One region of the Bradyrhizobium sp. SZCCHNR1093 genome, then DNA from elsewhere that is predicted to be linked to it. Evidence: riboswitches for the same ligand, from Rfam matches in the RefSeq annotation. Region 1 holds a riboswitch; each other region holds the start of a gene.
The links. Region 1 has a riboswitch for S-adenosylmethionine ahead of QX070_RS05630 (O-succinylhomoserine sulfhydrylase). Riboswitches for the same ligand answer to the same signal wherever they lie in the genome.

Region 1 (7,976 bases):
GTCGCGCCCTGGCTGTTCGGCTTTGTCGGCAGCGCCGGCCGGATCGATGCTGCGTTGGCGGGGGCTGCCGTCGTCGTGCTCTCGCTCGGCGGCCTCCTGGCGTTTGCCGATTGGGAGGAGTGGCTGAAGGTCGCGCTTGGATTGTGGCTGATTGCAGCTCCGTGGCTGCTCGGGTTCGTGCATACGTCGGCGATGCATGTCAGCATCACGATCGGGATCGCCGTGACCTTCCTGAGCCTGCTCGAACTGTGGCTTGCGCACGATCCTGATTTTGCTGGCGATAGGCCTGCATTGGTGAGCCAGCCGTAGCGCCTCTGGTCGATCGCACCTCGCCTGCGCGCTGCGCCGCATTCCGCGATCGCGATGCCGATGACAGAGATCGCAGACAACGATCGCAACGGGACGCTTGACAACCATCACCCAAATCAGGGCAAACCCGCCCCGGTCACGCCGCGCTGTTAACACTTTGTAAACAAAGTTGATGCGGGCGATCGTGACGATGATATGATGTGACGTGGGGTTGGGGTGGCGTCATGGGGCGTGGGTATACGATCTTTGATACGGCCCTCGGCCGTTGCGGCATTGCGTGGAGCGATGCCGGAATCACCGGCGTACAACTGCCGGAAGCACGGGAAATCGAGACGCGGCGGCGCCTGTTTCGCCAATTTCCCGAAGCGCGGGAGCAGCGCCCGTGTTCGAATATTGAACTCGCCATCGAAGGCATCACCGCCATGCTGCGCGGGCAGGAGGTCGACTTCTCCGATGTCGTGCTCGATCTCGGCGGCGTGACACCATTCAACCAGCGCGTCTATGATTGCATTCGTGCCATTCCGCGCGGCGAGACGCGCAGCGCCGACGCGATCGCAGACGAACTGCACGTTCCCAAGGCGCTGAATTCGATCGCGCAGGCGCTGAGCAAGAATGCGCTCGTGCTGATCGTTCCCTGTCACCGCGTGCGCGACATCGGCAACGGCCTCGACAAGCCGTCGCCCAACAGCGGCGTCATCTCCAAGCGGCGGCTGCTGTCGCTCGAAGGCGCACGGCCTCATGCGGGCCTGACGTTGTTCGACGCGTTTCTCGCGGTCGACCGGCCGCGCGCGTTGTAAGCGGGCGCCTCGCTGCGCGCGATATTATCTCGGACGCAGCCCTCCTCTTTCATCCGCAATGCGCTAGATTTGCAGGATGACCGCCACCATCCTGTTCGAAAGCCGTGACGTCACCGTCTCCGAGTTCCGCTGTGCGGCGGTTCCGGGCGAGCGTCCCTATGTCGAGCAGTATTCCGGCTACTCGCTGTCCTATGTGCGCAAGGGGAGCTTCGGCTGTCGGCACCGCGGCCGCTTCTTCGAGCTGGTCACCGGCTCGCTGCTGGTGGGCCATCCCGGCGATGAGTTCATGTGCACGCACGATCACGTCTGCGGCGACGAATGCCTGTCATTCTTCTTCGATCATGCGCTCATCGACGAGATCGGCGGCAACAGGCAGGCTTGGCGGGTTGGCGCGATGCCGCCGCTGCCGGAGCTCATGGTCCTCGGTGAGCTCGCGGAGGCCGTCGCCGCGCGCGAGCAGGACCTCGGTCTGGACGAGGTTGGCCAGATCATCGCCAGCCGCTTCGTCGCGACCGCCACGGGCCAGCAGGAACGGGCGGCGACGCCAAGCCTTCGTGATCGCCGGCGCGCGGTCGAGAGCGCATTGTGGATCGACGACAATGCGGCGCGCGACATCGATCTGGCGGCTGCGGCTGGTGAGGCCGGCGTCAGCCCGTTCCATTTCCTGCGGCTGTTCGCGGCCACGATCGGCGTGACGCCGCATCAATATCTGATCCGCTCCCGCTTGCGGCACGCCGCACGGCGTCTCAGCGAGGAGGATACGCCGGTCACCACCATCGCCTACGATTCGGGTTTTGCCGATCTGTCGAATTTCACCCGCACCTTCGCGCGCGCTGCCGGCGTGTCGCCGGCGAAGTTTCGCAAGGCGTCGCGCGGCGAGCGCAAGATTCTCCAAGATCATCTGAGCCGCCATTGATTGGATGATCCCAGCGCGTGCGACGGCCGCACGCGAAGCATGGAGATCATCGATGTACGATCATATCGGCCTCAAGGTCGGCAATCTGGACGCGAGCGTACGCTTCTACACATCGGCGCTGGCGCCGCTCGGCCACATCCTCTGCTCCAAGGACGAGGCGTCGGCGGGCATCGGCCCGAAGGGGGAGCCGGCGCTGTGGCTGTATCTCGACAAGGGCGCCAGCAAAGGCGCCGCCCATATCGCGTTCCGCGCCCAGGACCACGCGGCGGTCGCCAGATTCCACAGCGAGGGTCTGACGGCCGGCGGCAGCGACAATGGCGGCGCCGGGCCGCGCGCGGACTACAGTCCGACCTACTACGCCGCCTTCCTGATCGATCCCGACGGCAACAACATCGAAGCCGTGTGTCCGTGAGGTCCCGGCCATGGCATCGATTCAGAAGGACATCCCGATCGCAGCCTCCGCAGCCGCCGTCTGGGACGCCGTGCGCGACTTCGGCGCCGTTCATACCCGGCTGGCGCCCGGCTTCGTCGTCGATTGCCAGCTCGACGGCGACGTCCGGATCGTGACCTTCGCCAACGGCAATGTGGCGCGCGAACGCCTCGTCAGTTGCGACGAGGCGCAGCAGCGTCTGGTCTACACGATCGAGAGCGAACGCGTGACGCATCACAACGCGTCCGTGCAGATCATCCCCGACGGCGCGCAGGGTTGCCGGATGCTCTGGATCACCGACGTGCTGCCGCACGCCATCGCGCCCTATATCGAGCAGCAGATGGCGCTCGGCACGCGCGCGATGCAGGACGCCCTAGGCGGGCTGCGCGCCTAGACGAGCCGAGCAGCCGTCAGCCGACATGCGGAGATGGCGGGATCTGCGCCCCCGAGCCGAGCTCGGCCGCCAGCACGGCCGGGCGCAGCTCCAGCGCTGCGGCCGGCTTCGGGCCCCAGCGGGTGAGCATGACGGTGGCGAGCGTCAGCACTCCGAGCAGGACCATCGAGGACGCCGCCAGCATGAAGAAGTCGCCCTCGGTCGCGGCATGGCTCAGCAGATAGCTGCCGCCTGCGGCGATGAAGACGAGCCGCACCGTCTGTGCCAGCACCGGACCGATCACCCTGGCTGCGCCCTGCGAGGAGAAGTACATCGAGATCGCCAGGCCGATGAAGGCATACATTGGCGCTGCGACCTGAAGATAGTGCCGACCCGCGCTGCGCGCGCTCTCGTCCTGGGTGAAGATGTCGACCCACAATTGCGGAACGATCGCGATCAGCGTCGACAGCGCACCCACCGACGCGAAAGAGACCAGCCCCGCCGTCCAGGCGATCCGGCGGGCGCGCACGATTCTTTCCGCACCGATCGCCATGCCGACCATCGGCACCGAGGCCATGCCGACGGAGAACGCGACAGTGGTCACCATGAATTCGAGCCGTGCGCCGATGCCGTAGCCGGCCAGCACGGCGGTGCCGAACGATGCCAGCATGTGCGTGAAGATCGCGATCGACAGCACTGATTGCAGCGGCGAGAAGCAGGCGATGGCGCCGACCTTGAGGATGTCGGCGAACATCGCACGGCTGATCTTGAGGCCCCGCAGCTTCGGCCGGACGCGCGCGCGGCCGGAGAACAGATACCAGCCCATCACCGAGATGCTGACGCAGAACGCCAGCAGCGCGCCGGCGGCGACGCCGCGCATGCCGAGCCCGAGGCCCAGACTCAGCGTGCCGCCGAGCACGATCTGCAGCACGGCCGAGCTAAGGATCATGAACGACGGCAGCTTCATGTTGCCGGTGCCGCGCAGGATGCCGGCCATCGAGTTCATCAGCCAGGGCAGGATGGCGCCGCCGAAGAAGATCTGCAGATAGGCCGTGGCATGGCTCAGCACCGCGCCGCGGCCGCCGAGCACCTCCAGCAAGGCAGGTCCGAACACCAGCATGCCGATCATGAAGGTCGCGCCGAACAATAGCGCGATCAGCAGCGCGTGCGTGGCGAGGGTCGAGGCCCGTTCGGTGTCGCCGGCGCCGAGCGCCCGCGCGATCGCCGAGGCCACGCCGCCGCCCATGGCGCCGCCGGACATCGTCATGGTCAGGATCACCAGCGGGAACACCAGTGCCATCGCCGCCAACGCCTCGATACCGAGCCGGCCGATATAGGAGGTCTCGGCGATGACGACGCAGGTGCCTGCCGTGTTCGCGATGATGTTGGGCCAGGCCAGCGACAGCAGGGTGCGCAGAATGGGGCCGTCGACGAGCGCATTCCGAACCGGCTTCGCGATGGGCGGCAACGTACGCCCCTCGCCGACCGGACTGTCGGCCAAGCCGATCTCGGACATGCTCGCTCCCCGTTTGGCCGCGCCATCTGGCGGGACCTTTGTCGTTCCTCCTAGCACACCGCCGGGCCGCGCCCCGTGCAGCGGGCGCATTGCGGGTGCGCGGTCAGCGCGCAGCCGGGCCTAGAGGCGGAAGTGCTTGGAGAGCTTCAGGCCCTGGGCCTGGTAGTTGGAGCCGATGCGGCTGCCATACATCGCGTTCGGCCGGGCCAGCATCTTCTCATAGACGAGGCGGCCGACGATCTGGCCATGCTCGAGGATGAACGGCACCTCGCGCGAGCGCACCTCGAGCACCGCGCGCGAGCCCTGCCCGCCGGCGCCGGCATAGCCGAAGCCGGGATCGAAGAAGCCGGCATAATGGACACGGAATTCGCCCACGAGCGGATCGAACGGCACCATCTCGGCGGCGTAGTCCGGCGGCACCTGCACGGCCTCCTTCGAAGCCAGGATGTAGAACTCGCCGGGATCGAGAATGAGGCTGCCGTCGGGTCGCGCCTTGATCGGCTCCCAGAACTCCTCCACGGCATAGCCGGCGCGGCGGTCGACGTCGACGACGCCGGTATGGCGCTTGGCGCGATAGCCCACATAGCCGTTGGCATTGCTGCCGGACAGGTCGACGGAAAGAGCGACGCCGCCGACGAGATCCGCATCATCGCGATCCACGAGCCGCTCGGCCTGATGCAGCGCGATCAGTTCGTCCTCCGATAGAACCGCGTCGCGGTAGCGGAAGCGGACCTGGGACAGGCGCGAGCCTTCGCGCAGCAAAACGGGAAACGTCTTCGGGCTGATCTCGGCGTAGAGCGGGCCGTGATAGCCCGCGCCGATCATGTCGAACCGTCGCGTGCCGTCGGCGATCACGCGGGTGAACACGTCGAGCCGCCCGGTCGAGCTCTTCGGATTGGCGGCCGCGACGATGTCCTTCGGCAGCGCGAGACTCTCCAAGAGCGGCACGATGTAGACGCAGTTGGTCTCCAGCACTGCGCCGTCGGCGAGCGCGAATTCGTGCAGCTTCAACTCGTCGATGCGCTCGGCGACCGTCGCGCCCGGCCCGGGCAGAAAGCTTGCCCGCACGCGATAGGCGATGTCGCCGAGCCGCAGGTCCAGGCTCGCCGGCTGGATCTGGCTTTCGACAAAATCGTATGCGGGGATGATCAGGCCAGCCTCCGCCATCGCCACGATCATGCGATCGGGGAGGATGCCGTGGGCGTCGGGGCTGAGCGAAAACGGCAAGACCTGATCCTTTGCAGGCGCCGGAACGGCGGCTTATCGAGCCTATATAGGGTCTTTTTACCGGTTATCCGATGGCTGGCTTGACGGAAAGGCCGGTTGCGACTATGAGCACGACTTATCCCGTGGTGATTTGAGCCGGCCGGCTTGCAGCCACGTTAAATAAGTCGCTAAACAGGCCGGGGACGATTGTGATCCCGGCCGTGAGGAGTTTTCCCAGGCCGGTTTTTTTGTGCCCATCGCTGGAGGCGGTGGTCACGATGGAGGTCACATGTCGAAGTCCCCCGCGAAGGCCCCGGCGTCGTTCGCCCGCTATCGTCCTGAAACCCGTCTGGTGCATTCCGGCACCTTGCGTTCCGAATTCGGCGAGACCGCCGAGGCGCTCTATCTGACGCAAGGCTTCGTCTACGCCACCGCCGAGGAGTGCGAGGCGCGCTTCAAGGGCGAGGATCCCGGCTTCATCTATTCGCGCTTCTCCAACCCGACCACGGCAATGTTCGAGCGCCGCATGATCGAGCTCGAGGGCGCCGAGGCCTGCCGCTCGGCCGCAACCGGCATGGCCGCAGTCACCACGGCAATCCTCGCTCCCCTCCGTGCCGGCGATCACGTCGTCGCCGCCAAGGCGCTGTTCGGCTCGTGCCGCTACGTCGTCGAAGATCTCTTGCCGCGCTACGGCATCGAATCGACCCTGGTCGATGGGCTCGACCTCGACCAATGGCAGAAGGCGGTCAGGCCGAACACCAAGTCGTGCTTCCTGGAGAGCCCGACCAATCCGACGCTCGACGTGATGGACATTCCCGCGATCGCCGAGATCGCGCACGCCCGTGGCGCGCGACTGATCGTCGACAACGTGTTCGCGACCCCGATCTGGCAGAGCCCGCTCGCGCTCGGCGCCGACGTCGTGGTGTATTCCGCGACCAAGCACATCGATGGCCAGGGCCGCTGCCTCGGCGGCGTGATCCTGTCGTCGGAGGCGTTCATCGCCGAGCACATCCACAATTTCATGCGCCAGACCGGTCCGTCGATCTCGCCGTTCAACGCCTGGGTCCTGCTCAAGGGCCTGGAGACCTTGGCGGTGCGCGTGCGCGCGCAGACCGAGACGGCGGCGAAGGTGGCCGACTTTCTCGCGGCGCATCCGAAGATCTCGCGGCTGATCTATCCCGGCCGCGAGGACCATCCGCAGGCGGCGACCGTGCGCAAGCAGATGCGCGCCGGCTCGACGCTGGTCGGCTTCGAGGTGAAGGGCGGCAAGACCAGCGCCTTCCGTACGCTCAACGGCTTGAAGCTCGCGCGCATCTCCAACAATCTCGGCGACGCCAAGACGCTGGTCACGCATCCGGCGACGACGACGCATCAGCGGCTGACGCCGGAGGCACGCGCCGAGCTCGGCATCAGCGAGGGCTTCATCCGCTTCTCCGCCGGGCTCGAGCATGCCGACGACCTGATCGAGGATCTGGATGCGGCCCTGAGGGCCGCGTAGCGAATGGCCGCATAGAGAATGGCGAATAGGGCGTACCGATTGCATCCTATTCGCTACTCGCTATTCCCTACTCGCCACTCTCACATCGGCCGATAGGTCAGCACGTTGGCCGGCGTGTTGATGCCGAGCTTGACCTGGCCGACCGAACGGATGATGTCGTCGCCGAGCAGCTGGGCGAAGCAGGCATAGCCCCAATCGCTCATGTGCAGACCGTCCGAGATCACGAACTCGTTGATCGGGATCGCCTGCCGCTCGTGCCAGTCGCGCATCACCTCGAAGCGCGGGAAGATGCCGGCGTGATGCAGCTCGGCGATACGCCCGAGCAGCTTGTTCATGCGGCTGGCGTTCTCCGAGCGCTCGTTGACGCGCGGGGAATATTGCAGGTCGACCAGCACGACATCGGAGGCCGCCGCCTGGATCTTGGCGACGCCGTCATCGACCAGCTTGGCGGTCTCGGCGGGATCGAGATCGCGCAGTACGGCATTGGTGCCGACCTGCCAGATCACGAGATCCGGATGCCGGTCGATCACCGACGTCTCCAGCCGCTTCATCATCTCCGGCGCATCCTCGCCGCCGACGCCGGCATTGATGACGCTGATGTCGACCATCGGATATTGCCGGCGCAGCTGCGCGGCAAGCCGATTCGGATAGGTGTAGTCCGGCGCGCTCGCGCCATAGCCCTGCGTCGACGACGAGCCGAAGGCGACGATGACGACCGGCAGGCCGGAGGCGAGCTTGTTGGCGACGTGCGGCAGCGAAATGAAATTCTTCTTGGCGACGCCCTTCGGCGTCAGGCACGGCACGCGGTTGAAGATGTCGGTGGCCGACTTCGCGACCTGCTTGACCTTGTCGATCGCCCGCTCGGTGATGCTGCGCGACGGCGGCGTCGCCGCGACGGCCTGCCCGGCTGCAGCCGGCGGCTGTGCATCCG
Region 2 (7,976 bases), 350 kb from region 1:
TCCGGCGCTCGGTCTCGACAAGATGCTCGAAAACGGCGTGCCGCAGGGGACGCTCGATCGCGTAGCGCCGGGTGTGAAGTCGCAAGACGTCAACAACCTGCTCGGTGCGCTCGACCGCGCGATTCCCGGCCTCGGCAAGGTCGTTAAGCAGAACGCCAACGTCGGCGTCGCGCTCGGCATCAATGCGCTCGGCAAGGAGGCCACCCTCGAAGGGCGCAAGGCGCGGACCTTCCCGTTGCGCTTCGCCGACGGGGTCGTGGTGCTCGGTCCGTTCAAGGTCGCCCGCGTCCCACCGCTGTTCTGAAGCCTTCAGGGCTTCTTCAACTGCGGCAGCGGCCGGCCGAAGTCCGGCGCCGCCGAATCCTGGCCGATATCGACGATGCCGCGGCGGATCGCACGGGTGCGGGTGAAGTGATCGAACAGCGCATCGCCGTCGCCGCGGCGGATCGCCCGCGTCAGCTTGGAGAGGTCCTCGGTGAAGGTGCCGAGCATGTCGAGCACGGCATCCTTGTTGCTCAGGAAGATGTCGCGCCACATCGTCGGGTCGGAGGCGGCGATGCGGGTGAAATCGCGAAAGCCGCCGGCGGAGAACTTGATCACCTCGGACTCGGTCACCTGCGCCAGCTCGTCGGCGGTGCCGACGATGGTGTAGGCGATCAGATGCGGCAGGTGGCTGGTGATCGCGAGCACGCGGTCATGATGATCCGGCGTCATGATCTCGACCTTGGCGCCAAGCGCGGCCCAGAACGCGCGCAGACGATCGATCGCGTTGGCATCTACACCGTCGGGCGGCGTCAGGATGCACCAGCGGTTGATGAACAGCTCGGCGAAGCCGGAGTCCGGTCCCGAATTCTCGGTGCCGGCGACCGGATGCGCCGGTACGAAATGAACATGCGCCGGCAGGTGCGGCGCCATGTCGCGAACGATGGCGCCCTTCACGGAGCCGACGTCGGAGACGATGGCGCCGGGCTTCAGATGCGGCGCGATCTCTTCGGCCACGGGACCGCACGCGCCGACGGGAATGCAGAGGATGACGAGGTCGGCATCCTTGACCGCCTCGGCATTGCTCGCAACGACGCGGTCGACGATGCCGAGCTCGGTCACGCGGGCGCGGGTCTTGTCCGAACGCGCCGTGGTGACGATTTCGCCGGCCATGCCTTGCAGCCGCGCCGCGCGCGCGATCGAGCCGCCGATCAGGCCGAAGCCGATCAGCGCGATGCGTTCGAACCGTCCCGCGACGCTCACTTCGTCCTCATGAATTCGCTGAGAGCCTCGACGACCAGACGATTGGCCTCCTCGGTGCCGATCGTCATGCGCAGCGCATTCGGCAACTTGTAGTTGGCGAGCGCGCGCAGCACGAGGCCGCGCCGTGTCAGGAATTCGTCGGCCTCGACCGCGGTGCGGCCCTTCTCGGTCGGGAAGTGGATCAGGATGAAGTTGGTGACGCTCGGCGTCACCTTCAGCCCGAGCCTGCCGATCTCCTCAGTGAGCCAGTTGCGCCAGGTCTCGGTGTGTGCCTTCGACATCTGCTGATGCGCGGTGTCCTCGATCGCGGCGACCGCAGCGAGCATCGCGGGCGAGGAGACGTTGAACGGCCCGCGGATGCGGTTGATGGCATCGACGATGTGCGCCGGGCCGAGCATCCAGCCGACGCGGAGCGCTGCGAGGCCGTGGATCTTGGAAAAGGTGTGGGTGACGACGGTGTTCTCGGTCGTGGCGACCAGCTCGATCCCGAACTCATAATCGTTGCGCGAGACGTAGTCGGCATAGGCGGCGTCGAGCACCAGCACGACATGCGAGGGAAGGCCGGCGCGCAGCCGCTTGACCTCGTCGAACGGGATGTAGGTGCCGGTCGGGTTGTTCGGATTGGCGAGCCACACGAGCTTGGTGCGCGGCGTCACCGCGGCCAGGATCGCGTCGACGTCGGTGCGATACTCGGTCTCGGCGGCAACCACGTTCCTGGCGCCGCAGCCCATGGTCGCGATCGGATAGACCAGGAAGCCGTGCGCGGTCGAGATCGCCTCGTCGCCTTGCCCGAGAAAGGTGTGTGCCAGCAGATTCAGGATCTCGTCGGAGCCGGCGCCGCAGACGATGCGGCCGGGATCGAGGCCATAGGTGCGGCCGATCGCCTCGCGCAGCACCCGCGAGGTGCCTTCCGGATAATCCTCCAGATGTGTGGCCGCGCTCTTGAAGGCCTCGATCGCCTTGGGTGAAGGACCGAACGGAGTCTCGTTCGCCGACAGCTTGAACACCTTGCGGCCCGGCTCGGGCTTCGGGCTCTTGCCCGGCGTGTAGGGCGCAATGTCGAGGATGCCGGGATTCGGCACGGGGCGGTTCATCGTCAACTCCGGAAAATCATCACTGGCGCGGGGCGTCTCAGCTGGGAACCGTATAGCGTTTCGCATGGCCGCCGACGAGGGCCGTCGAGCGCACCGAGGCGCCCGCCGCGATCAGGGCAGCCTTGATCTTGTCGAGGTTCGACGGCGACTCGATCGACACCAACAGCGCCGCGCCGTCAAAGGCGGTATCGGGCACCGCGATGACGTCGGCGAGCGGCGACAGCGCGCGGGACACCTGCGCATTCCAGCCGGAGACGCGGATGCTCCAGGTCTCGACCTCCAGCACCAGCGCGTCGTCCGCGACGCGCGAGATCGCGAACACCGGCAGCGCCGCCGGATGGTCGGCCCGCTCGATGAACGGCATCCGCGCGATGATCTTCGGCGCGCCCGCGGGCTCCAGCGTGATCCACCACGGCGTATGCCCCGAGGTCGTCGACACCAGCGCGAGATCGCCCTTCGAGCGCGCCACGGCTTCGACGGCGGCCTGGGCGCTGAAATGGGCGACATAAGGCACCACGAAGCCGAAATGGAACCTGGCGGAATCGCGCATCGCGGATTCGCCGACCGACACGTCGGCGTGAACCGAGAACGGCGCCTGCACGTAAGTGAACGTCGAGACGATCACGCGCCAGATGCCCTCGACGGTGTCGAGCGGCAGGATGCCGCGATGGCGCTGCACCAGGCGCCGCATCATGTCGGCCTCTCGCGCCGGGCGGAACGCCGAGCCGACCTCCTGGGTCTTCTTGACCTTGATCAGCCGGTCGATGATGTCGGCCCTGTTCATCAGGAGCTGATGGACCTGCTCGTCGATCGCGTCGATCTCCTTGCGCAAATCGGCGAGCGAGGGAGGGGCTGGCGGCGGGGTCGACATGGGCAGGGTCACTCTTCGCAGGCCGCGGGTCAACGCGCGGCGGACTGGAACGGATGCCGTTCTCTCCGATGCGGGGGACGTGCGCAACAGCAAGTTTACCTCGTGCTGCCTAGGCTTGGCTGACCTGCAGCCATGGGGCGCCCGATCGGCGGTCAACCCGAGCTTGCCTTGACGAGGAGCGCCCGCGGGACTAGTTTCTGCCTGTTCCGTGGTCATTTGAGCCGGCCGGCTTGCAGCCACGTTAAAAAACTCGCTAAACAGGCCGGGGACGTTATCGATCCCGGCCGAACCCCAGTTCAGGCCGGGTTTTTCATGGCCTGATGTGTCACGTGGTTCGGGAGCCCTTGCCGGATGGCCGGGGTGAGAGACATGACAGGCCTGACGCCGAAACCCACCTCCGCGCTGCGCACGATTGCGCCCGAAGAGCGCTCGCACGAGGTCGATCATCCGAGCTCGCTGGTCGCGCAGTTCGGTGCCGACAAGCCGCTCAGGCTCGATTGCGGCGTCGACCTGTCGCCGTTCCAGATCGCCTACCAGACCTATGGCGAGCTCAACGCCGACAAGTCGAACGCGGTCCTGGTCTGCCACGCGCTGACCGGCGACCAGCACGTCGCCAACCGTCATCCGGTCACCGGCAAGCCGGGCTGGTGGGAGACGCTGGTCGGCCCCGGCCGTCCGCTCGATCCCAGCCGCTATTTCATCATCTGCTCGAACGTGATTGGCGGCTGCATGGGCTCGACCGGCCCGGCCTCGCTGAACCCTGCGACCGGCAAGGTCTGGGGGCTCGATTTCCCGATCATCACCATCCCCGACATGGTGCGGGCGCAGGCGATGCTGATCGACCATCTCGGCATCGACACGCTGTTCGCCGTGGTCGGCGGCTCGATGGGCGGCATGCAGGCGCTGCAATGGACGGTGGCCTATCCGCAGCGCGTGTTCGCCACGCTCGCGATCGCCTGCGCCACGCGGCACTCGGCACAGAACATCGCCTTCCACGAGCTCGGCCGCCAGGCCGTCATGGCCGATCCCGACTGGGACCACGGCCGCTACGGCGACAAGGGCACTCATCCGCATCGCGGCCTCGCGGTGGCACGGATGGCCGCGCATATCACTTATCTGTCGGATGCCGCCCTGCATCGCAAGTTCGGCCGCCGCATGCAAGACCGCGAGTTGCCGACGTTCTCGTTCGACGCCGACTTCCAGGTCGAGAGCTATCTGCGCTATCAGGGCTCGTCCTTCGTCGAGCGCTTCGACGCCAACTCCTATCTCTATCTGACGCGGGCGATGGACTATTTCGACATCGCCGGCGACCACGATGGCGTGCTGGCGGCGGCGTTCCGCGGCATCAAGACGCGCTTTTGCGTGGTGTCCTTCACCAGCGACTGGCTGTTTCCGACTTCGGAGTCGCGGGCGCTGGTGCATGCGCTCAACGCGTCCAGCGCGCGCGTGTCGTTTGCCGAGATCGAGACCGACAGGGGGCACGACGCGTTCCTGCTCGACGTCCCCGAGTTCTTCGAGATCGCCAGCGCTTTTCTCGATTCCGCCGGCAAGGCGCGCGGCCTCAAGGTCGCGACGGGAGGCTGAGACATGAGCATGCAGGGTGTGCTGCCGCTGAACGGATTCTCCGGCGGCGAGGTGCTGGCCTATCGGCCCGATCATCTCCTGATCGCCGGCATGGTCGAGAGCGGCTCCAAGGTGCTCGACATCGGCTGCGGCGACGGTGACCTGCTGCAGCTGCTCGAGAGCCGCGGCATCGACGGCCGCGGCATCGAGCTGTCGCGCGAGGGCGTCAACCATTGTGTCGCCAAGGGCCTCGCGGTGGTGCAGGGCGATGCTGACACCGATCTCGTCGATTATCCCGACGATGCGTTCGACTACGTGGTCCTGTCGCAGACCCTGCAAGCGACGCGGCGGCCCAAGACGGTGCTGGAAAATCTCCTGCGCATCGGCCGCCGTGCCATCGTCACCTTCCCGAATTTCGGCTTCTGGCGGCTGCGGCTGCAGCTGCTGGTCGGCGGCCACATGCCGCGCACCGACAATCTGCCTTTCACCTGGTACGACACGCCGAACATCCATTTCTGCACCATCAAGGACTTCGTCCAGCTCTGCGACGAGATCGGCGTCAAGATGGAGCGCGCCGTCGCACTTGATAGTTACGGCCGTCCCTTGCGCGTCGCCATGCCCTGGTGGTTCTGGAACATGTTCGGCGAGCAGGGGGTGTTTCTTCTGAGCAGGGCGGAGAAGGGGCGGTAGGGGCAGGGGCGACATTCGCTGGGCGCCTCGTTCAAGTTTGCGGCCCGCTCTCTCCGCCGTCATGGCCGGGCTTGTCCCGGCCATGACGTCTTGCAGTATGGCGAGATGGCGGGCGGCTACGTGTACTTCATGACTAATCGTCCCAACGGTGCGCTCTATGTCGGCGTGACCAGCGATCTCGTGCGCCGTGTCTTTCAGCATCGATCCGGCTTGGTTGACGGCTTCACCAGGCGGTATGGCTTGAAGCGATTGGTGTACTTTGAAGTCTTCGACGACATTCAGAGCGCGATCCAACGGGAGCACAACATCAAGCATTGGTCGCGCGCCTGGAAGATTGGACTGATCATTGCGAGCAATCCCGACTGGGACGATCTCTACGATAGGATCACAGCTTGAGGCGTGCACGAGGACGGACGTGGATGGCCGGGACAAGCCCGGCCATGACGAGCTTGGGGTGGCGGGATTTCACTTTTCAAAGAGCCGATGGCGGCTGAGACAAGGCTGCGCATCCCCGCGGCGCATCTGCGCCCGAGCTATGCGTCATGCATCGCCTCCGATAGCGAAGAGGCGCAGGGAAGGCCGGATGCTGGCCGCACCCATGGCCCGCCTGCGGAAAAAATGCAGGCGGCAGGAACCACAGGTACGAGCCGGAACACCCGGCCTTCCCTGCGCGATGGTTGAACGGCTGCTTCGCATTCTCCTCGGTGCGCCGGGCTTTTTGGCCACCGTGTCGCGCAATGCGCTTGCGCGCATCGCGCTGGATACCAGCATCGGGGTATCAGGACCGCGCGACTTGACCGTGCGTGCCGGAATTGCTCGTCCGCGCGAGGAAGCCCCACGCGCAATCCGACACGCCCACCGCATCCCACCTCAGCGTTCGTGACGACCGCGATACGCCCCTCTTGCAGTGAGGCGGGACGGGCGGAAATCTGCGCTTGATTTGGCCGACGACGCAAGCCGCGATCGTGCGACAAACTAACACGACGGGCAGTCCGTGCATGAGGCTCATGCGCAAACTGCCCGTCGTGCAACGTCTGATGCCGTTCCTACGGCTTGCCCCGTGATCTACAGCAAGCCGACCTTGTGCATGATGTCGCGGATCTGCGCCGGACTGGGATCACCGACCGCCGGGCTGGACCACTCGCTGGTCGTCGTTGCCGGGCCCCTGGCAACCGAACCGGCTCCGTTGAGCTTGCCATTGGGCGCCTGCGGCACCAGCGTCGGAGACGTCGCGCCGCTCTGCGCCTCGCCGCGCGCCAGTCCGAGCAGGCGACGGAGAACGTCGAGCGAGGGATCGGCCGTGGGCGCGGAGGCCACGCCCGCTTCCAGGCCGAGTGCGCGCATCGCGTTCGGCAGTCCGGCACCCGAACGGTTGGGATCGCCGAACTGCAGCGGCGTCGATGTCTCCTTCAGGATCTGGAACAGCCGCTCCACACGCCGCGCGTCGCGTGTCGCGAACTGGCCCTTGAAGTCGGGATGATGCGCCAGCACGAGCGCGGCGAGGCCGGTGACGTGCGGCGTGGCCATCGAGGTGCCGTCCCAGGCCCCGAAGCCATCCGTCGGCAGCGAGGACACGATGCCGACGCCCGGCGCGCAGACGTCGATCTCCGGCCCGAAGCAACTGAACTTCGCCGGAAAATATCCGTCGGCGCTCCGGAAGCCGTCCAACCCCTGCTGGGCGTGGAAGCTGTCCTCGGGAAACTCGCCCCATTTGCCCATCGCGGCGACCGCCAGGCAATGCGGCGTCGAGCCCGGAAACTGGACCGGCCCCGACGAGTTTCCCGCGGCGACGATACAGGCGAGGCCCATCTGCTTGGCCCGCAAGATCCGCTCCTCGATGATCTGCGACGGCTCGCCGCCGCCCAGACTCATGTTGGCGACGTCGATGCCATTCTCCATGCAGTAGTCGAGCGCCGAGACGAGATCGCTGAACCGGCCGCCCGGGAAGATCCGGCAGACATGGATTTCGGCCGCCGGAGCGAAGCCGCGAATGCCTCCGCCGGAGCCGATCGGTCCGCCGGCGATGATCCCGGCGCAATGCGAGCCGTGACCGATGGTATCGACGGTCCAACTCGCGGGATCATTGCCGACGATGCTCTTGCCGATCGTGACGCTGTGCAGATTGCGATGCGTCGGCGCGGCGCCGGAATCGATCACCGCAATCTTCACTCCCGCGCCGTTATAGGCGAGGGGCAGGCGATCGAGGCCCATCGCGCGCTGGCCCCAACCCAGCAATTGCTGGCCGGGAAATCCGCGCAGATAGGCGCCGAGCGTCTTCGCGGCGATGCGGTTCACGCTGTCGGGGGTCAGTTGCGGACGATCGAGCCAGAAGGTCCAGTAATCGACCCGCGGCTTGATCAGGATCGAGCGGATGGTGTCGGGCGTCTCGCCCTGAATCTTGAGCGTGACGCGGCCGCTGGCGTCGGTGACGCCCTGAACCGGCCACACGCTGCCGAACACGTACACTTCCACCTCCGGCAGCGGGCCGCTCTCGCCGACCACTTCGATCGTCG
Region 3 (7,976 bases), on a different contig from region 1:
CGTCTCGGCGGGTTGCAAAGCAATTTTCTTGCAGCCGGTGACCGATCCCCGCCAATGCTGTATCCTACGGACCACCAAGCTCGCTTCGATTGGAGGTCATATGCGGCGGCGCGAACTTACTGGTGGTGCGGCCGCTGGCCGGCGGCTTGAAGCATGCGCGCAGCAGCCAAAGATGCCAGTCATCGGCGCAGCTGGGATTGCAATCGAACGTTTGATTGGCTCGTGAGCAATCTCAAAGCGTCCCTGCCAAAAGCCATTCGGAGCCAGTTCGCGCCAACACTCCGGCGGGACGGGTTCTCTGGCACAAGCCAACGCTACTGGCGGCTGGTTGGCGGTCAATGTCAGGTAGTTGAAGTTCAGGGGAGCCGGTATGGCGGAAAGTTCGCCGTCAATATGGGCATTCAGCCGATGTCCATACCACTCCTCTCGGGAGAAGCACCTGAGCCTAAGCGCATGCGCGAAATGGACTGCCTGTTTCGTAGGAGACTTGCGAGGCAGCCGGGTGATCAATGGTGGGACTACGAGCCAAACCAGTTGAGTATGGACGCCGCAGCACGCGACGCATGCGCAATGTATGAGCAGGTCGGCAGAGCTCAACTAGATTTCATGGCGCAGCCCACGTCGCCACTGACCACAGTGACGCCGGAAGCCTTTGCGGGGCAAACCTGCGACTTCAAGGGGTTCGGCAACACGGGCGTTCTGATGGCCTGGGCACTCGGACATATGAGAAAAGCCGCAGGCAAGAACGCGGAGGCGCAAGGGTTCGCACGGTTCGCGCTCGAAAAGATCGGCGATGGGCCAGGGGGGAGCGGATTGAAGGCAAAATTGCGCGACTTGTTAGAGGGGTCATAGAACCGATCTGTTGCAAAGAGACTTGGCGTCCGAGGAGTGTAGGCCTTATAAACGTCACGGTGAGGCAGATGCGCAGACCTGGAGCTATCCTGATTGCGACCGTCGCCACCTCAACCACCTGACCCAAAGCGATCCAGCAAGGCTGTCAACTCTCGCCAGAAGCGGCGGAACATTCCGGGTTGACACCGGTTCGCCCAAGTTCCAGTGCGCTTGGAGCCAACACGCGTTTTCTCAGAGGGTCCGCTGATGTCATCGTCCGATGTGGTCAGGAGTGCTCACGATCGCCGTCAACGACGGTTGCTGATCGTGCTAGCCCTGGGATTTGTCGCCTTTGGCGCCGCTGCGGCCGGCCTGGTCTACGTGTTGCAGCCCGAGACGCTCCGGATCGCCGTCGGACCGGCGGCGAGCGACGACCACAAGGTGGTCCAGGCGATGGCCAACGCCTTCGGTGAGGAAAGCCGGACCGTCCGGCTCTCTCCGATCACGACCGGGGGAGCGGCCGAATCTCTGGCCCTGCTGGCCGCCGACAAGACCGATCTGGCGGTCGGCCGCGGCGACCTCGGCATGCCGCCCGATGCGCAAACACTGGCGGTCCTGCGCAAGAACTATGTCGTGCTGTGGTCGCCCTCCGGGCGACGCGGCAACGAGCCCAAGCAGAAGGCCAGCGGCAAGATCGCAGATATCGCCCATCTGGCAGGTCACAAGGTCGGCATCATCGGGCGGACCGGAGCAAACGTCGCAGTGCTCCAGACCATTCTGGAGGGCTCCGGCGTGCAGCCCGATAAGGTTGCCACGGCTCAATTCGGGACAGACGAGATCGAGAAGCTTGCGCAAGACCCCACCCTCGATGCGTATCTCGCCGTCGGTCCGCTCGACAGCAAGATCACGGTGGACGCGATCACCGCGACCTCCCGGGCACGCGGAGCACCCACGTTTCTTCCGATCGAAGCATCGGAGGCCGTTGCCCTGAAGCATCCGCGCTACGAGGCCGAGGAAATTCCAGCCAGCGTCTTCAACGCGAAACCGGCCTGGCCGGAGGACAAGGTCGACACGATCAGCGTCAATCACCTGATCCTGGCCAAGAAGGGGCTCTCCGAAGCCAAGGCGGCGGCCTTCTACCGGCAGCTTTTCGCGGTCCGCGACACGATCACGCAAGGCCTCGCCGGCGCTTCGCACATCATGAAACCCGACACGGAGAAGGAGACCGAGCCTTCCGTGCATCGAGGCGCCGCGGCGGTGATCAACGGCACGGAGCGAACCTTTCTGGACAAGTACAGCGACTACTTCTGGTTCGCCTTGCTCGTTCTTTCCGGCATCGGTTCGGCCGCCGAATGGCTGCGCCGCTATCTGAACCGGGATGAACTGGAGGACAACACCAGCGGCCGCAACCGCATTCTTGCGGCGGTGTCGGAGGTGCGCAATGCCGGCTCGGAACACGATCTGCTGACCTGGCAACGGGAGGTCGACGGGATCATCGCCGAGACCCTCAAGGGCTATGACGATGGAGCCATCGAACAGGAGGACTTGGCGGCATTCGGCCTCGTCCTCGAACTCTTCAACCATGCCGTCGCCGAAAGGCGAGCGACGCTGCAGAGCGGCGCCTCCGATCAATCATGGACGACAGGTCCAACCCTCGCCTCTCGGCGATAGGCTCGGCTCATGAGGAGGAGATTTCGTGAGTCGACACCAGTTCGAACGGACCTTGCCACCGGACTTTTCCGATGTTCTGGACGGAGGACGCCGCGTGGCGAGCGCGTAGCAGCGTCCGCAAACAGCCATCGGGCGCGACGGATCGACGCCAGTGCGATGCCGCCGCGCCGTTCAGTCGATGATGCCCGGCCCTTCGGTCATCGCGCGCGCAACGCCCTCCTTCATCTGCTTCACCACCTCCGGCGCGTGCCCCTGCCACAGGACGACCTCGGCAATGACGCGCAGCGGCGCGCGGGATCGATGAGACCGCGTCGGATTTCCCGGGAACTTCTTGTCCGTCAGGTTCGGGTCGTCGACGAACGGACCGGTGGGCTCGACGACGTAGATCCGTCCCCGTCCGTCACCGGCAGCCAGCTCGGCGCCCCAGATCGCGGCATCCAACGTCGCCGTGAAGTAGACCCACGACAGCGGCTCCGCCTCGGTGAAATTGGAGGCATATCCGACCGCGATCATGTCGCCCGGCCGCAAATCGGCTCGCGTGCCGTGAAAGAAGGATTGTGCAAACACGGTCGCAACAGATGACATCGGTGACCTCGGATGGCGTCTTCAGCGGCCGTCATATGTCGCGGCGCGGCGTCGAATGCAAATGATCGTTTCGTCGGTTGAAGACTCTGTCGGCGAGCTACCCGCCTCTCTCGTTCCGCCACCTAGCTAGTCCACCAGCGCCGCGTGGCCTGGCACGTCTCCAGGGCCCGCTGATAGCCGGCACGGGCGCGCAGCCGCGTCATGTAGGCTTGCACACGATCATCGAACACGACACCGACGTTCTTCCGCGCCATTTCGAGCGCGTAGCCCACGGAAATGTCCGCTGCGGTGAACGCGTCGCCAGCCATGTAGGGCGCGTGCGCCAGTTGCCGCGTCACTAGGCTCAACCGGGTCGTGAACACGTTCATCGCCTGACGCGCGCTCCAGTTGTTGCGCTCGCTTTCAGGCGCAAGGTGCCGGGCTCCCGAAACGAAATAAAGCGAGGCTGCGAGGCCGGCCTCACCGAGGTGGAGAAACTGCTGATAGGCAGGAAAAGCAACATCATGTGCCGCGGGCGCCAGCGCTGTCGGCCCATACCGCCCCAGGATGTACTCCATGATCGCAACGGACTCGACCATCGTAACATCGCCATCGCGGATCGCCGGAATGAATCCGGCGGGATTGATCGCCAGGAACTCGGCGTCGTTCTCGACCCCGGCCAGGAGGTCCACGTCCCGAAGCCGGTATGGGAGTTCCATCTCTTCCAGCAGCCATACGACACGGAAGCCTCTGCCCTCTCCGAACACCGTGATCATCGTTCGCAACCTCCTCCGTTGTCCGCTCCCAGGACGGCCCTCCGTTCGTCAGCCCGACATACGGCCGGAGATTTTCTCAGCGGCTCCTCGAACTCCGGCTTGGCGCAGCACATCGTGATCAGACTCGAAGATGAAAAGACGCACTAAAGATGTCGGCGGCTAGCCCATCCCAAACCGTCCAAACAGGTGGGAGCACAGCCCGCTCTCAGGTCTGAAGCAGAAGCAGGCGACCAAGGCCCTCAATGGCTGCATTTGACCCATTGCGATCATCGCGGACTGCGGGCAAGGAAGGTTGCAGTGAACGAGGCGATGCTCGGACGCCTATCCGCGCGGTAGGGGAAATGAGATGGCGCAAGAAATTATTGCGGCAGCGGGCAATACGGAAGTCCCAGCGTATCTCACGCTTGTTGAACTCGGATATTCGGTCGACCGCCTCGATAAGGGCAGTGAAGAGCACTGGATCGCGAAGAAAGGGACGCTTGAGCTTGTTGCCGATGGCCCGCTAGAACTTCTCGGCCTCTGTCTCTTGAGAAGCGAACGTGGAGCACGCTGGCAGGCAGCCGATAGCGAGATCGACGGGTTCTTGAAACGATTTTACCCGTTGGATAGATGACCGGGATCGCCATCATGTCGTTTAGCGATGTCCGCTTATGTGAAGGGTTTCGGATGCCGGCCGCATGATTGACGGCGCGGCATATTCGGGCGGCCGGCGTCCGAAACCCTCCAAGGGAGGAAACCGCGCATGTTGAGCGGGGTGGCGCGGCAAGCGCTATGGGGATTTGAGCAATCTAAAAGCAGACTTGATCATCTATTCCTTGTCGGCACATCGCCCTCGACCATCATTTCGTCAGCCATCTCTCGAAGTACAAATTGATCGGGTTGGAAACGTAAGCGCCATACGCTGGGCACGGAACGAACCCCTTCGCCCGATAGAGCCTCTGGGCATCGGGAAGAAATTCCGTGGTTTCCAGCCGCAGAACCGGCAGCTTGGCGGTCAGGGCCGCTTCCACGACGCGCGTCAAGAGCCTGCTGCCTATTCCAGTTGCACGAACCTCGGTGACGACATACATGCGCTTCACCTCCCCGGTACCATCCGCGAACACCTGCAGCCCCGCACAGCCAACGGCTTGTCCGGCAATCCGCGCGATAAACATTTGCGTGTCGTCGTGCGCTAGCCGATCAATTGGAGAGCCGTGATTCCTTTCCACCCCGCAGACCTTGTTTAAGAAATCGTCCAGCGCGGTTACGAGGTTAATCAGGTCCTGGGACCTTGCATCGGCCGGCTCAATTTCGATTCTATCGACAGTCATTCTCGTCCCCTTCTTCGAAGAGAGGAGCGCATGACGCCGTGGTGGCTTGTCCCGTTTAGTTGCCGGACCGGCCACATCTTCTTCCGAAGGAAGAAAGCCACCTTGCTCGGGGAGCAGGTTGGCGCTGGGCGTCGGCCCAACTCTTGATGTTGGAGTTGACGATAGCTGGCACTATCGAGCTTGGCAAGCACGCCCCAGTTTGAGGAACAACGCGCGGCCGCTCCTGGCCCAACGCGGACCTTTTCAGCCGACGCTGGCGACGTACGGGACGGGCGCTTCGCGCAACTGCGCCATACCGGCAATTTTTGGTTGTGAATTATCTTCGCGTGTGATGGAATCCGCTTATGAACGCGAGAATTCCTTCGCTGGCCGGTCTGTTCGTACTGCTACTGGCTTCGGCGTCTTTCTCATATGCGCAAACGGAAAGTGTCGGCGCTCAGGCAAGCGCTCGCGAAGCGTGGAAAAAGAAGATTGTAATACTATTAGTGAGCAAGAGAACGTTTCCGCCAGGGGCGGCCGGTCAAAGTGGCACGGCCAAGGTCAAGTTTGTCATTGATCGGCAGGGGAAACTGATTTCCAGAGAACTGGTGGAAAGCGCCGGCTCCGAGTTACTCGATACGGCGGCCCTAAGTATGATTGAGCGAGCGGAACCATTTCCGGAGCCGCCCGCAGAGATGAGCGACGATAGCTTCACCTTTACGGTACCCATCAACTTTGCCAACAGGAAGCAGTTGCCTTGGGCAGGCGGACAATGGCCTGCTGAGTGGGTCGACGAGCAGAAGAAGATTGACACAAAAATTCACGGCATCTGTCGTGGCTGCTAAGGCGTGAGTGAAACTCACGCGCAACAACATTGAAGCTGCGCCATCCTGTAGCGCTCGATGCAATCCATAAGCCTCGCGTGAAGAGACAGGAGCGGCGGCATCTTCCTCGGCAGCAAACCCGGGCTGAATGGCACGTAGTAAACTCAGCTCGCGGGAACGATCGCGCGATCGGTCAGCCAGCCCAGCCCGTCCATCGTCGTCGTCCGCGGCTTGTACTCGCAGCCGATCCAGCCGCGATAGCCGATCGCATCCAGATGCCGGAACAGGAAGGCGTAGTTGATCTCGCCGGTGCCGGGCTCGTGGCGGCCAGGATTGTCGGCGAGCTGGATGTGAGCGATGCGGGCGAGATGCTTCTGCACGGTGCGCGCCAGATCGCCCTCCATGATCTGCATGTGGTAGATGTCGTACTGGACGAACAGATTGTCGGACTCGACCTCGGAGATCAGCTGCAGCGCCTGGGCGGTGCGGTTGAGGACAAAGCCGGGAATGTCGAGTGTGTTGATCGGCTCAATCAAGAGCTTGATCCCCTGCGCTTTCAGCGCGGTTGCCGCGAAGCGCAGGTTGCGGACCAGCACCTGGTTGAGCTCGCGCGGGTCGGCATCATCAGGCGCTATCCCGACGAGGCAGTTGACCTGGCGGCAGTCGAGCGCCCGCGCGTATTCGATGGCGCGACGAACGCCGTCGCGGAATTCGTCGACGCGATCCGGCAGGATCGCGATGCCGCGCTCGCCCGCGGCCCAATTGCCGGCGGGCAGATTGTGCAGCACCTGCGTCAGCCCGTGGCGCGCCAGCTGCTCGCGCAGCTCCGCCTTGTCGAAATCATACGGGAACAGATACTCGACGCCGCTGAAGCCAGCCGCCTTGGCGGCGGCAAAGCGGTCGACGAACGGAAGCTCGTTGAAGAGCATCGTGAGATTCGCAGCAAAGCGCGGCATGTCATGGTCCTCGAATTGGTCCTCGAATGAGAACGGTCGCTGCGATCAGGCCGGCTGCAAGGTGCGCGGCGGCTCGGCCGGGGTGTCGTCGACCGGCAGGTCGAGCACCTCCTCGAATTCGACGACGTTGTCGATCTCGGTCCCCATCGCAATGTTGGTGACACGTTCGAGCACGAACTCGACCACGACAGGCACCTGGTACTCCGCCATCCATTCGCGCGCGATCGCAAACGCCGCCTGCGCCTTGTCGGGATCGGTCACGCGGATGGCCTTGCAGCCGAGACCTTCGGCGACGGCTATGTGATCGACGCCGTAGCCGCCGACCTCGGGCGCATTGATGTTCTCGAACGACAGCTGGACCTGATAGTCCATCGAGAAGCCGCGCTGCGCCTGCCGGATCAGGCCGAGATAGGCGTTGTTCACGACGACATGAATGTAAGGCAGGTTGAACTGGGCGCCGACCGCGAGCTCCTCGATCAGGAACTGGAAATCATAGTCGCCCGACAGCGCGACGATCTCACGCTTCGGATCCGCGACGCGCACGCCGAGCGCGGCCGGCAAGGTCCAGCCGAGCGGCCCCGCCTGCCCCGCATTGATCCAGTTGCGCGGGCGGTGGACGCTGAGGAACTGGGCGCCGCCGATCTGCGACAGGCCGATGACGCTGATGTAGCAGGTGTCGCGGCCGAACGCCTTGTTCATCTCGTGATAGACGCGCTGCGGCTTGATCGGCACCTGGTCGAAATCGCTGCGCCGGAGCATGCTGCGCTTGCGGTCCTGGCACGCCGCGGGCCAGGCCTGCCGCTCGCGCAATTTGCCCGCCTTGCGCCATTCGCGCGCGACGCTGAGGAACATCTCCAGCGCCGCCTTCGCATCCGAGACGATGCCGAGGTCGGGGTTGAACACGCGGCCGATCTGGGTCGGCTCGATGTCGACATGCACGAAGCTGCGCCCTTTCGTGTAGGTCTCGATCGATCCGGTGTGCCGGTTGGCCCAGCGATTGCCGATGCCGAGGACGAAATCGGACTCCAGGAAATTGGCATTGCCGTAGCGATGGCTGGTCTGCAG

Region 2: linked by a shared signal. The riboswitch ahead of QX070_RS07270 (homoserine O-acetyltransferase) and the one ahead of QX070_RS05630 (O-succinylhomoserine sulfhydrylase) in region 1 are both predicted to bind S-adenosylmethionine.
Region 3: linked by a shared signal. The riboswitch ahead of QX070_RS24855 (GNAT family N-acetyltransferase) and the one ahead of QX070_RS05630 (O-succinylhomoserine sulfhydrylase) in region 1 are both predicted to bind S-adenosylmethionine.

Annotation. Positions count from the first base shown of each region.
Region 1 is NZ_JAUHJJ010000002.1:3,555-11,530, reverse strand. Features, by position in the region: gene QX070_RS05665 (SPW repeat protein) at 1-309, shown strand, start outside; gene QX070_RS05660 (methylated-DNA--[protein]-cysteine S-methyltransferase) at 534-1,106, shown strand; gene QX070_RS05655 (AraC family transcriptional regulator) at 1,183-2,022, shown strand; gene QX070_RS05650 (VOC family protein) at 2,075-2,434, shown strand; gene QX070_RS05645 (SRPBCC family protein) at 2,445-2,846, shown strand; gene QX070_RS05640 (MATE family efflux transporter) at 2,863-4,341, opposite strand; gene QX070_RS05635 (2'-deoxycytidine 5'-triphosphate deaminase) at 4,462-5,568, opposite strand; SAM riboswitch at 5,681-5,760, shown strand; gene QX070_RS05630 (O-succinylhomoserine sulfhydrylase) at 5,837-7,045, shown strand; gene QX070_RS05625 (SGNH/GDSL hydrolase family protein) at 7,126-7,976, opposite strand, start outside.
Region 2 is NZ_JAUHJJ010000002.1:353,088-361,063, forward strand. Features, by position in the region: gene QX070_RS07250 (DUF2125 domain-containing protein) at 1-304, shown strand, start outside; gene QX070_RS07255 (prephenate/arogenate dehydrogenase family protein) at 310-1,245, opposite strand; gene hisC (histidinol-phosphate transaminase) at 1,242-2,339, opposite strand; gene QX070_RS07265 (chorismate mutase) at 2,377-3,210, opposite strand; SAM riboswitch at 3,409-3,488, shown strand; gene QX070_RS07270 (homoserine O-acetyltransferase) at 3,580-4,794, shown strand; gene metW (methionine biosynthesis protein MetW) at 4,798-5,463, shown strand; gene QX070_RS07280 (GIY-YIG nuclease family protein) at 5,569-5,859, shown strand; gene QX070_RS07285 (S8 family serine peptidase) at 6,529-7,976, opposite strand, start outside.
Region 3 is NZ_JAUHJJ010000009.1:61,144-69,119, forward strand. Features, by position in the region: gene QX070_RS24830 (DUF4304 domain-containing protein) at 223-852, shown strand; gene QX070_RS24835 (ABC transporter substrate-binding protein) at 1,099-2,502, shown strand; gene arr (NAD(+)--rifampin ADP-ribosyltransferase) at 2,674-3,087, opposite strand; gene QX070_RS24845 (glutathione S-transferase family protein) at 3,210-3,842, opposite strand; gene QX070_RS24850 (hypothetical protein) at 4,189-4,455, shown strand; gene QX070_RS24855 (GNAT family N-acetyltransferase) at 4,682-5,152, opposite strand; SAM-I-IV-variant riboswitch at 5,198-5,307, opposite strand; gene QX070_RS24860 (energy transducer TonB) at 5,497-5,976, shown strand; gene hyi (hydroxypyruvate isomerase) at 6,120-6,911, opposite strand; gene gcl (glyoxylate carboligase) at 6,957-7,976, opposite strand, start outside.